2 regions of the Pseudomonas fungipugnans genome follow, and region 2 is predicted to be linked to the other one. Evidence: riboswitches for the same ligand, from Rfam matches in the RefSeq annotation. Region 2 holds a riboswitch; the other holds the start of a gene.

Region 1 (4,409 bases), on a different contig from region 2:
GGCGCCTGATGGGCGGCTTCAAGCAAACGCCGCAGTAGTTCGGGCTCGACGGTGCCGCCGCTGAAGTGGCGCATGTCGCGGCGTTCGGCGATGGCGCGATAGACCGCTGCGCGTTCGGCTTCAGAAAAGGCGTTGTCGGTCATGGCCTCTTCGCGGGCAAGCCCGCTCCCACATTTGAACTGCATTCCCCTGTGGGAGCGAGCCTGCTCGCAAAAGCGGCCTCAGGATCAGGCGCAAACAGTGCAGCGATCGCCGAAGGATTCGACGGGAAATAAAAGTGCACATACGAAGCCGTCATCCGCCCCTCGCGATAAACCGCCTCTGCCCCGCGCCCACCGTTCGGGCTCAGGCCGCGAGCAATCGGCTCAAGTTCGGTGCTGGTCAGGGAGTGATGATAGGTGTGCCCGCGCAGCAGGCCTTCCGGCAACTCAACCGCCTGCAACGCCAAGGCAGCGAGGCGCTTTTGCATCACCGCATCGCCGCTCAGCAGTCCCACCAGTTCAGCACGCGTGCCCTCGACATCGGTCAACGAATCGAGCAGATACAGCATGCCGCCGCATTCGGCCAGCAACGGCTTGCCAGCCGCGTGGTGCTGACGAATCGCTTGCAGCATCGCGCTGTTCTGCGACAACGCGACATGGTGCAATTCCGGATAGCCGCCCGGCAGATAGAGGCTGTCAACTTCCGGCAACTGCGTATCGCGGATCGGCGAGAAAAACAGCAGTTCGGCGCCCATGGCACGCAGCAGGTCCAGACTCGCACCGTAGGTGAACGCGAACGCTTCGTCGCGGGCCACGGCGATGCGAACGCCAGCCAGCAACGGCTCGGCCTCGATCACATCCGGTGCGGCGAACTCCACCGCCGGGGGCAGCGCTACCTCGCAACTGCTGGCCAGCGCATTGGCCGCCGCATCAAGACGCACGTCGAGATCGTTCAGCTCGCTGGCTTGAACCAACCCCAGATGACGGCTCGGCAACTCGATTCCGGTTTCCCGGGACAAGGCGCCGTACCAGCGCAAGCCCTCGGTCAGGCTGCCTTCCAGCAACTGGGCGTGGCGCAAGGTGCCGACGCGGTTGGCCAGCACGCCGGCAAACGGCAGGTCCGGCTGATAACGCGCCAGGCCCAAGGCCAGTGCACCAAAGGTCTGGGCCATCGCGGTGCCGTCGATCACGCCGAGCACCGGGACGCCAAAGTGTCGCGCCAGGTCGGCGCTGGACGGCGTGCCGTCGAACAGGCCCATGACGCCTTCGATCAGAATCAGGTCCGCATCAAGGGCGGCTTCCCACAACAGTCGACGACTTTCCTGCTCGCCGACCATCCACATGTCCAGTTGATACACCGGCGCGCCGCTGGCGCGCTCGAGAATCATCGGGTCAAGAAAGTCCGGGCCGCATTTGAACACGCGCACCTTGCGCCCCTGATTGCGATGCAACCGGGCCAGTGCGGCGGTGACGGTGGTCTTGCCCTGACCGGAGGCCGGCGCGGCAATCAGTACCGCCGGGCAATGACGTGGTTGATTCACAGTTCGACGCCTTTCTGCGCCTTGATCCCGGCCTGGAACGCGTGCTTGATCATGCCCATCTCGGTGACGGTGTCGGCCAACTCGATCATTTCCGGCTTGGCGCCGCGACCGGTCACCACCACGTGCTGCATGGGCGGACGGGCCTGCAAGTCGCTGAGCACCTGATCCAGATCGAGATAGCCGTGCTTAAGGGCGATGTTCAGCTCATCCAGCACCACCAGGCCAATAGAAGGATCGCGCAGCAATTCGCGGGACACGACCCACGCGGCCTCGGCGGCGGCGATGTCGCGCTGGCGGTCCTGGGTTTCCCAAGTGAAGCCCTCGCCCATCACGTGAAAGCGCACCTGCTCGGGGAAGCGGCGAAAGAATAATTCTTCGCCGGTGCTGTTGCGGCCCTTGATGAACTGCACCACACCGCACTGCATGCCGTGGCCCATGGAACGGGCGAGCATGCCGAACGCCGAGCTGCTTTTGCCTTTGCCGTTGCCGGTCAGCACCAGCAGCAGGCCGCATTCGTTCGGCGAGTTGGCGATACGTTCGTCGATCACGGCTTTTTTGCGCAACATGCGCGCCAGATGGCGTTCGTCACGTTCGGGGGTATCGGTCATGGGGGAGCTCTCCGTTGAGGCTGGATAACGGCGGGCAGGCACAGGAATAGACGGCAAAAAGCCTGGCATCGCCCACCGTGATGCCGCTGGATGGATCAGGCCGGTCTCCGGACTCATGAGCGGCAGGTTCTGCCGGACTGCGCGCCTTCCCATGTCGAGGTTCGACACAGTGGCTCAAGACGCAGTTTTCGCTCATTTACCGTTGCGGGGGCAGCGTCGGGATCGTGCAGGCTCTTCGCGGGAAAAGCTCACTCACCGACTTCCCTGTTTCACTCTGTCGACCACAGTCACAGAGCACCTGAAACAAGCCGCGAAGGTTAGAGGGTTGGCGCTGGAGCGTCAATTAAAGCCGGGTAAAGCCGGGACACCGCCCGGCGAAAAACTGCCGTCGATCAATTTACCGGCGCCATTCTTGTGCCACACTCTTCACAGTGATATCAAATAGCCACAATCTGAGACCACAATAACAAGGGTGAGTAACATGCAAGGCATGATCATCAGCAACCCGAAGCTGGAATTCCTGCGCCCATTGCTGGAACGCTGGTTCGACTGTATCGACCGCTACAACGCCGTCCGGGGCGATCACGACACGCCCTACTGGAACGACGAAAAAGCCAACCTCGGGCTGCTCTCCGCCGCGGCCTGGATGGCGCAGATGGTCACGCTGCAACAGACGCCGACCCGCAAGCAGCACGAAGACGGCGAGCGCAATGCACGCGCCGACCTGTTGATTGCCAGCAGCGAAGAACGCGCATGGCTGCAAACCACCCAGCGCTGGCCACGGGTCAACAGCCTAAACCTGAGCCAGCCGTTGCAGGACATCACCAGCGACGCGAAACGCATCAGCTATGCCAGCGACCTGAAGCTCGGCTGCCTGTTCGTCGCCCCGCACAAGGCCCAGCACAGCGCCTCCCCGGAAGAACTGCAAGACATGGTCGACGACCTGCAACAAGAGCACTGCTGCGCCGTGGCCTGGTATTTCCCTTATGCCTACCGCAAGTTGCGCAACGAAGCCGGCAACTATCATCCGGGCATCGCCGTGCTGTTCAAGGAAGCCCGGGGCTGACGGGTTGAACCATCGATCGTCTACGCTTCTCTATGAATAGGACCACTGCATTCATAGGGAAGAAGATCAGTATGCTCAAGCCTCAGTTCATTTTCGTCATCGCTCTCGCCGGAGGGCTCGCCGCCTGTGGCGAATCCTCCAGCTTGCAAGTCTCCGACGGCACCGGGCCGTCACCCAAACTGCCCGAGCCGAACAAGACCCTGATCCCGACAGTGAACATCGCCCCGGCCATTGGCTGGCCTGTCGGCAGCAAACCGGTGGCGGCGAACGGTACTCAGGTGGTTGCGTTTGCCGAAGGCCTGGATCACCCGCGCTGGCTGTACGTGCTGCCTAACGGTGACGTGCTGGTGGCTGAAACCAACGCCCCGCCCAAGCCGGACGACAGCAGCGGCATTCGTGGCTGGGTGATGAAAAAAGTCATGGGCAAGGCTGGCGCCGGCGTTCCGAGCGCAAACCGCATTACCCTGCTGCGGGACAAGGACCACGACGGCGTAGCAGAAACCCGCACAGTGTTTCTGGAAAACCTCAACTCACCGTTCGGCATGACCCTGGTCGGCAACGACCTGTATGTCGCTGACACTGATCGTTTGCTGCGTTTTCACTACGAAACCGGCGATACGACGATCAAGTCACAACCAATCAAGGTCACCGACCTGCCTGGCGGCACGATCAATCACCACTGGACCAAGAACGTCATCGCCAGCAAGGACGGGAGCAAGCTGTACGTCACGGTCGGCTCCAACAGCAACGTTGGCGAAAACGGTCTGGACAAAGAAGAAGGCCGTGCGGCGATCTGGGAAGTGGACCGCGCCACCGGCAACCACCGGATCTTCGCTTCAGGGCTGCGCAATCCCAACGGCATGGGCTGGGAGCCGACCAGCGGTGCGCTGTGGACCTCGGTCAACGAGCGCGACGAGATTGGCAGCGACCTGGTGCCGGACTACATCACTTCGGTCAAGGACGGTGCTTTCTACGGCTGGCCGTTCAGCTACTACGGCCACCACGTCGATGTGCGCGTGAGCCCGCAAGACCCGGCCATGGTCGACAAGGCTATCGCTCCGGATTACGCGGTCGGCCCGCATACGGCGTCCATCGGCTTCAGCTTCGCCGAGGGCAGCAAACTGCCGGCACCCTTCACCGATGGGGCAATCGTCAGCCAGCACGGCTCGTGGAACCGCAAACCGCACAGTGGTTACAAGGTGATTTTTGTGCC
Region 2 (4,409 bases):
GCGCCCCGTGAGCGCCGTTTTTTTATGGGTGAACAGTTACCTGTGGCGAGGGGGCTTGCCCCCGTTGGGCTGCGAAGCGGCCCCGGCATTTTTTCAGGTATACCTTACATGCAGGTTTTGCGACGGCTTCGCCGCCGGACGGGGGCGAGCCCCTCGCCACAGGGGGTGGTTGGCTCAAGGTCTGTAAAGATGTGCATGCCCCGCGCGGTAAAGCGACGACTCACTGAAGTGATCGCTGCCCAGCACCCTGCCCACCAGAATCAATGCCGTGCGCCGAAACCCCTTGGCCTCCACCTTCTCGGCAATGTCCTCAAGCGTCCCCACCACCCAATCCTGATCCGGCCAGGTCGCCCGGTGAATCACCGCGATCGGGCAGTCCGCGCCGTAGTGCGGCAGCAGTTCCACCAGGATCTTTTGCAGATGATTGACCCCCAGATGAATCGCCATGGTCGCACCGTGTTGCGCCAGGCTGGCCAGCTCCTCGCCGGCCGGCATTGCCGTCTTGTCGGCGTAACGGGTCAGGATCACGCTTTGTGAAATGTCCGGCAGCGTCAGTTCAGCCCCCAGCAACGCCGCGCAGGCTGCCGTGGCGGTAACGCCGGGGATGATTTCAAAGGCAATCCCCAGCTCGCGCAAATAACGAATCTGCTCACCAATCGCGCCATACAGGCTCGGATCGCCGGAATGCACGCGGGCCACGTCCTGGCCTTGGGCATCGGCGTTCTTGATCAATTCGATGATCTGTTCCAGGTGCAGCTCGGCGCTGTTGACCACCTGTTCGGCGCTATGTCCGTCCAGTACGGCAGCCGGCACCAGCGAGCCGGCATAGATGATCACTGGGCAGCTGCGAATGAGCCGCTGGCCTTTGACGGTGATCAGTTCCGGGTCGCCGGGGCCGGCGCCAATGAAGTAGACGGTCATCGTCAGTTCCTGAAAAAAGAGCTGTGAAAAAAGGGCAGGGCAAGGCTTCAGATGAAGATTGCTCATGATCGAAGCGGGGATTATCGGGGATTTTACGCGGCGCCGGCCAATGCGAGGGTGGCCTGAGCGTATTTTTGCCGTGAAATCAGCAACTTTGCCGGCGCCTGAGCCAGTTGTTCAGCCAGGGCCAGGGCGGCACTTTCGGCGACGCCGTAGCAGCCGGTGCGTTCGAAGGCGATTTGCGAGCGGTGACTGAGCTGTGGCTGATAGCCGGCCAGTTGTTCGCTGCTGAAATACATCAACGGCAGTGCCAACTGGGCGGCCAGTTCAACGAGGCCCGGTTCGTCGCGTTTCAGGTCGATGCTGGCCAGTGCCTTGATCGCCCGCAACTCGATTTGATGAGCCTGTAACGCCTGATCCAGCAGCGCCCGTAGCGTACTGACCGGGCAGCCGCGTTGGCAACCCAGGCCGACCACCAATGTCGGCGCGGCGCTGGTATCGGTCATGCGTGGTATTGACCTTCGCTTTTGCGGCGGAACAACCAGGCGCTGATCAGGCCCAGGGCCAGCCAGAACGCGACGTTGGTCAACTGCGAAGCAATTTTGAACTGGGCTTGCAGGGCTTCAGGCGCCAGCATCGAATGAACGTCCGGTTGCGGTGCGCCAATCACATGCGGCACGGCGAGAATTGCCACACCGAGGATTTTCATCAGCCAGTGGCGGCTGAACACGATCAGCGCGATGCCGACAGCCGTGGAAGCGGCGGTGCCGATCCACCAGATTTGCCGTTGCGTCAGATCGGCAGCAGCGGTGCCCGGCAGTTCAGGCGGCAGGCCGAGGGTCGGTGCCAGCACAAACGTCGCATAACCGGCCAGGCCCCAGAGCAGGCCTTGCGAGGTTTTGGTCGGTGCGCGCAGGGTGTAGAGGCCCGCGAGCATCAGCGCGAAACCGACTGCAACCACCAGGTTGCCGCCGGTGGTGGACAGCACGCGCTGCCAGCCATTTTCCGGCTCCCAGGCTTGCGCATCGTGGCTGTGGGCGGCCATGGCGCCGTCGGCGTGTTCATGGACGACAGCGGCGGCGGGTTCGGATTTTTCGAACGTCTCGGCCTGCAGAATCAACGGGGCGACCCAGAAACTTTGCAGCAGGGTCAGCAGCAGGGCGGCCAGCAGCCCGGTGAAACCTGCGGTTTGAGCAATACGCTTGATCATGTCGGCAGCTCTCAATGGCACGGGAACGCGGAGCTGTGACGGGTGTCGTGAGCGGCGTTGTGCACCGCGTCGATGTGCGAGAAACCGGCGAAATACACCAGGCACGCGCCCAGGATCGACGCGCCGATAGCGGCAGTCAGGCGCTGGCTCAAGGTCGTGGTGGTGCTGGCGGTGCTGTGGTTGGTGCTGCTGATGATCGACATGGCGCTTCCCTCTGGTCTGTCAGCGGGTGAACAGGGCGCATGAAAACCCCGCGCGCAGGCACGCAGAGCTTAAACAGCGCCCGCCCACCGCGGGTTTGTTCTCTAGGTGTTGCGGGCCGGTCTCCGGGCTCACGAGGGGCAGCGGTCTTCACCGTCACCTGCAACGCATCACCTTCCCATGCTGTGTGGCACAGTGGATCTGACGCGTCCTCGTTTACCGTTGCGGGGGCAGCACCGGACTGACATGGCTTTAGAGTAAAGCACATGATTCACCGGTTTCCCGTTTCACCCTGTGAAGGGCACCCGTAACAAGACGCGCAGCAGAGCATAGGCGGGGCAGGGGAGTCAATTGGCAAGGGTTCTCAATACTGTGGCGAGGGGGCTTGCCCCCGTTGGGCTGCGAAGCGGCCCCCGACATACCTGCCGACATACCTTGCACAAGATTCTAGCGACGGCTTCGCCGCCGAACGGGGGCAAGCCCCCTCGCCACAGGAGCGCAATCAGCTTGCGGACATTGACCCGCCCCCACACGATGCGTAGCCTTGCGCTTTCGAGGTTCTTCGGCGGTTGCCGAAGCTAAGAAGGGAACGCGGTCAATGCCGCGGCTGCCCCCGCAACTGTGAACGGTGATGTTCGCTGCCACGCCACTGCAAGCCCTGTCTGTCGGGCGAACGGGAAGGCGCAGCCAACGCCAGTCAACTGACTGGCACACCCTCAGCCAGGAGACCTGCCTCGACACAGATTCTCACTACAACCGGGCGGGGTGATCCGGTGGCGAACTCTTCCCGCGCGCTCAGCGTTGCCGGTTGTCGTCCCGTATGCCCGCCACCTTGCCAAAGGGCATCCGATGAAAACACTGGCCAAACTCCCCGTCACCATCGTCACCGGCTTCCTCGGCTCGGGCAAAACCACCTTGCTGCGGCACATGCTCGACAACGCCCAGGGTCGCCGCATCGCGGTGATCGTCAACGAGTTCGGCGAGCTGGGCATTGACGGCGAAATCCTCAAGCAGTGCTCCATCGGCTGCACCGAAGAAGAAGCCAACGGCCGCGTCTACGAACTGGCCAATGGCTGCCTGTGCTGCACCGTTCAGGAAGAATTCTTCCCGGTGATGCGTGAACTGGTGGCCCGTCGTGGCGACCTCGACCACATCCTCATCGAAACCTCGGGCCTGGCCCTGCCAAAACCGCTGGTGCAAGCCTTCCAGTGGCCGGAAATCCGCAGCGCCTGCACCGTTGACGCGGTGATCACCGTGGTCGACAGCCCGGCCGTGGCCGCCGGCACCTTCGCCGCGTTCCCGGATCAGGTCGATGCCCAGCGCAAACTCGATCCGAACCTGGATCACGAATCGCCCCTGCACGAACTGTTCGCCGACCAATTGGCCAGCGCCGACCTGGTGATCCTCAACAAGGCCGACCTGATCAGCCCGGAAGACCTGGCCCGCGTGCGCCTGGAAGTTGCCGAAGAACTGCCGCCAGCAGTCAAGATCATCGAAGCCAGCAGCGGTCGCCTGCCGCTGGACGTGCTGATCGGCCTCGGTGCCGGTTCCGAAGAACACATCGACAGCCGCCACAGCCATCACGACCATCACCACGGTGAAGGCGATGACGACCACGACGATCACGATCACGACGCCTTCGATTCGATCTCCATCGAACTGCCACAAGCCGACGAAAGCCTGTTGCTCGACGCCCTGACACAACTGGTGGTCAAGCACGGCATCCTGCGGGTCAAGGGTTTTGCCGCGATCCCGAACAAGCCGATGCGCTTGCTGATCCAGGGCGTGGGCACCCGTTTCGACAAACACTTCGACCGTCAGTGGGGCGCCGATGAAGCGCGTACCACGCGTCTGGTGTTGATCGGTCAGGAACTGGACGCCGCCCTGCTCGAAGCGCAATTGCGCGCCGCGATCAGCGTTTAACCCATGCACCTGCTCAGGACCCAGCCCGGCGGTTTCGTGTCGGATGACAACATCGCCGACCTTGGACAAACCCCTGCCGAGCTGGTGATCCTGTGCAGCGGCGACTCCAGCCTGGCGCTGCTCGCCGAAGCGGCGCAGCAGTTGCCCGACGATT

What was found. A riboswitch is a leader RNA that binds a small molecule or an ion and turns the genes downstream of it on or off. The one in region 2 is predicted to bind cobalamin.
Region 1: it holds a riboswitch for cobalamin, as region 2 does, so the genes downstream of both, cobO (cob(I)yrinic acid a,c-diamide adenosyltransferase) here and POF45_RS03620 (CbtB domain-containing protein) in region 2, are expected to answer to the same signal.

Annotation. Positions count from the first base shown of each region.
Region 1 is NZ_JARBWL010000002.1:2,147,976-2,152,384, reverse strand. Features, by position in the region: gene bluB (5,6-dimethylbenzimidazole synthase) at 1-143, opposite strand, end outside; gene POF45_RS24945 (cobyrinic acid a,c-diamide synthase CobB) at 140-1,522, opposite strand; gene cobO (cob(I)yrinic acid a,c-diamide adenosyltransferase) at 1,519-2,130, opposite strand; cobalamin riboswitch at 2,212-2,447, opposite strand; gene POF45_RS24935 (hypothetical protein) at 2,612-3,196, shown strand; gene POF45_RS24930 (PQQ-dependent sugar dehydrogenase) at 3,268-4,409, shown strand, end outside.
Region 2 is NZ_JARBWL010000001.1:883,755-888,163, reverse strand. Features, by position in the region: gene cobM (precorrin-4 C(11)-methyltransferase) at 175-921, opposite strand; gene POF45_RS03630 (cobalamin biosynthesis protein) at 1,014-1,427, opposite strand; gene POF45_RS03625 (CbtA family protein) at 1,424-2,131, opposite strand; gene POF45_RS03620 (CbtB domain-containing protein) at 2,143-2,334, opposite strand; cobalamin riboswitch at 2,432-2,656, opposite strand; cobalamin riboswitch at 2,871-3,083, shown strand; gene cobW (cobalamin biosynthesis protein CobW) at 3,182-4,255, shown strand; gene cobN (cobaltochelatase subunit CobN) at 4,259-4,409, shown strand, end outside.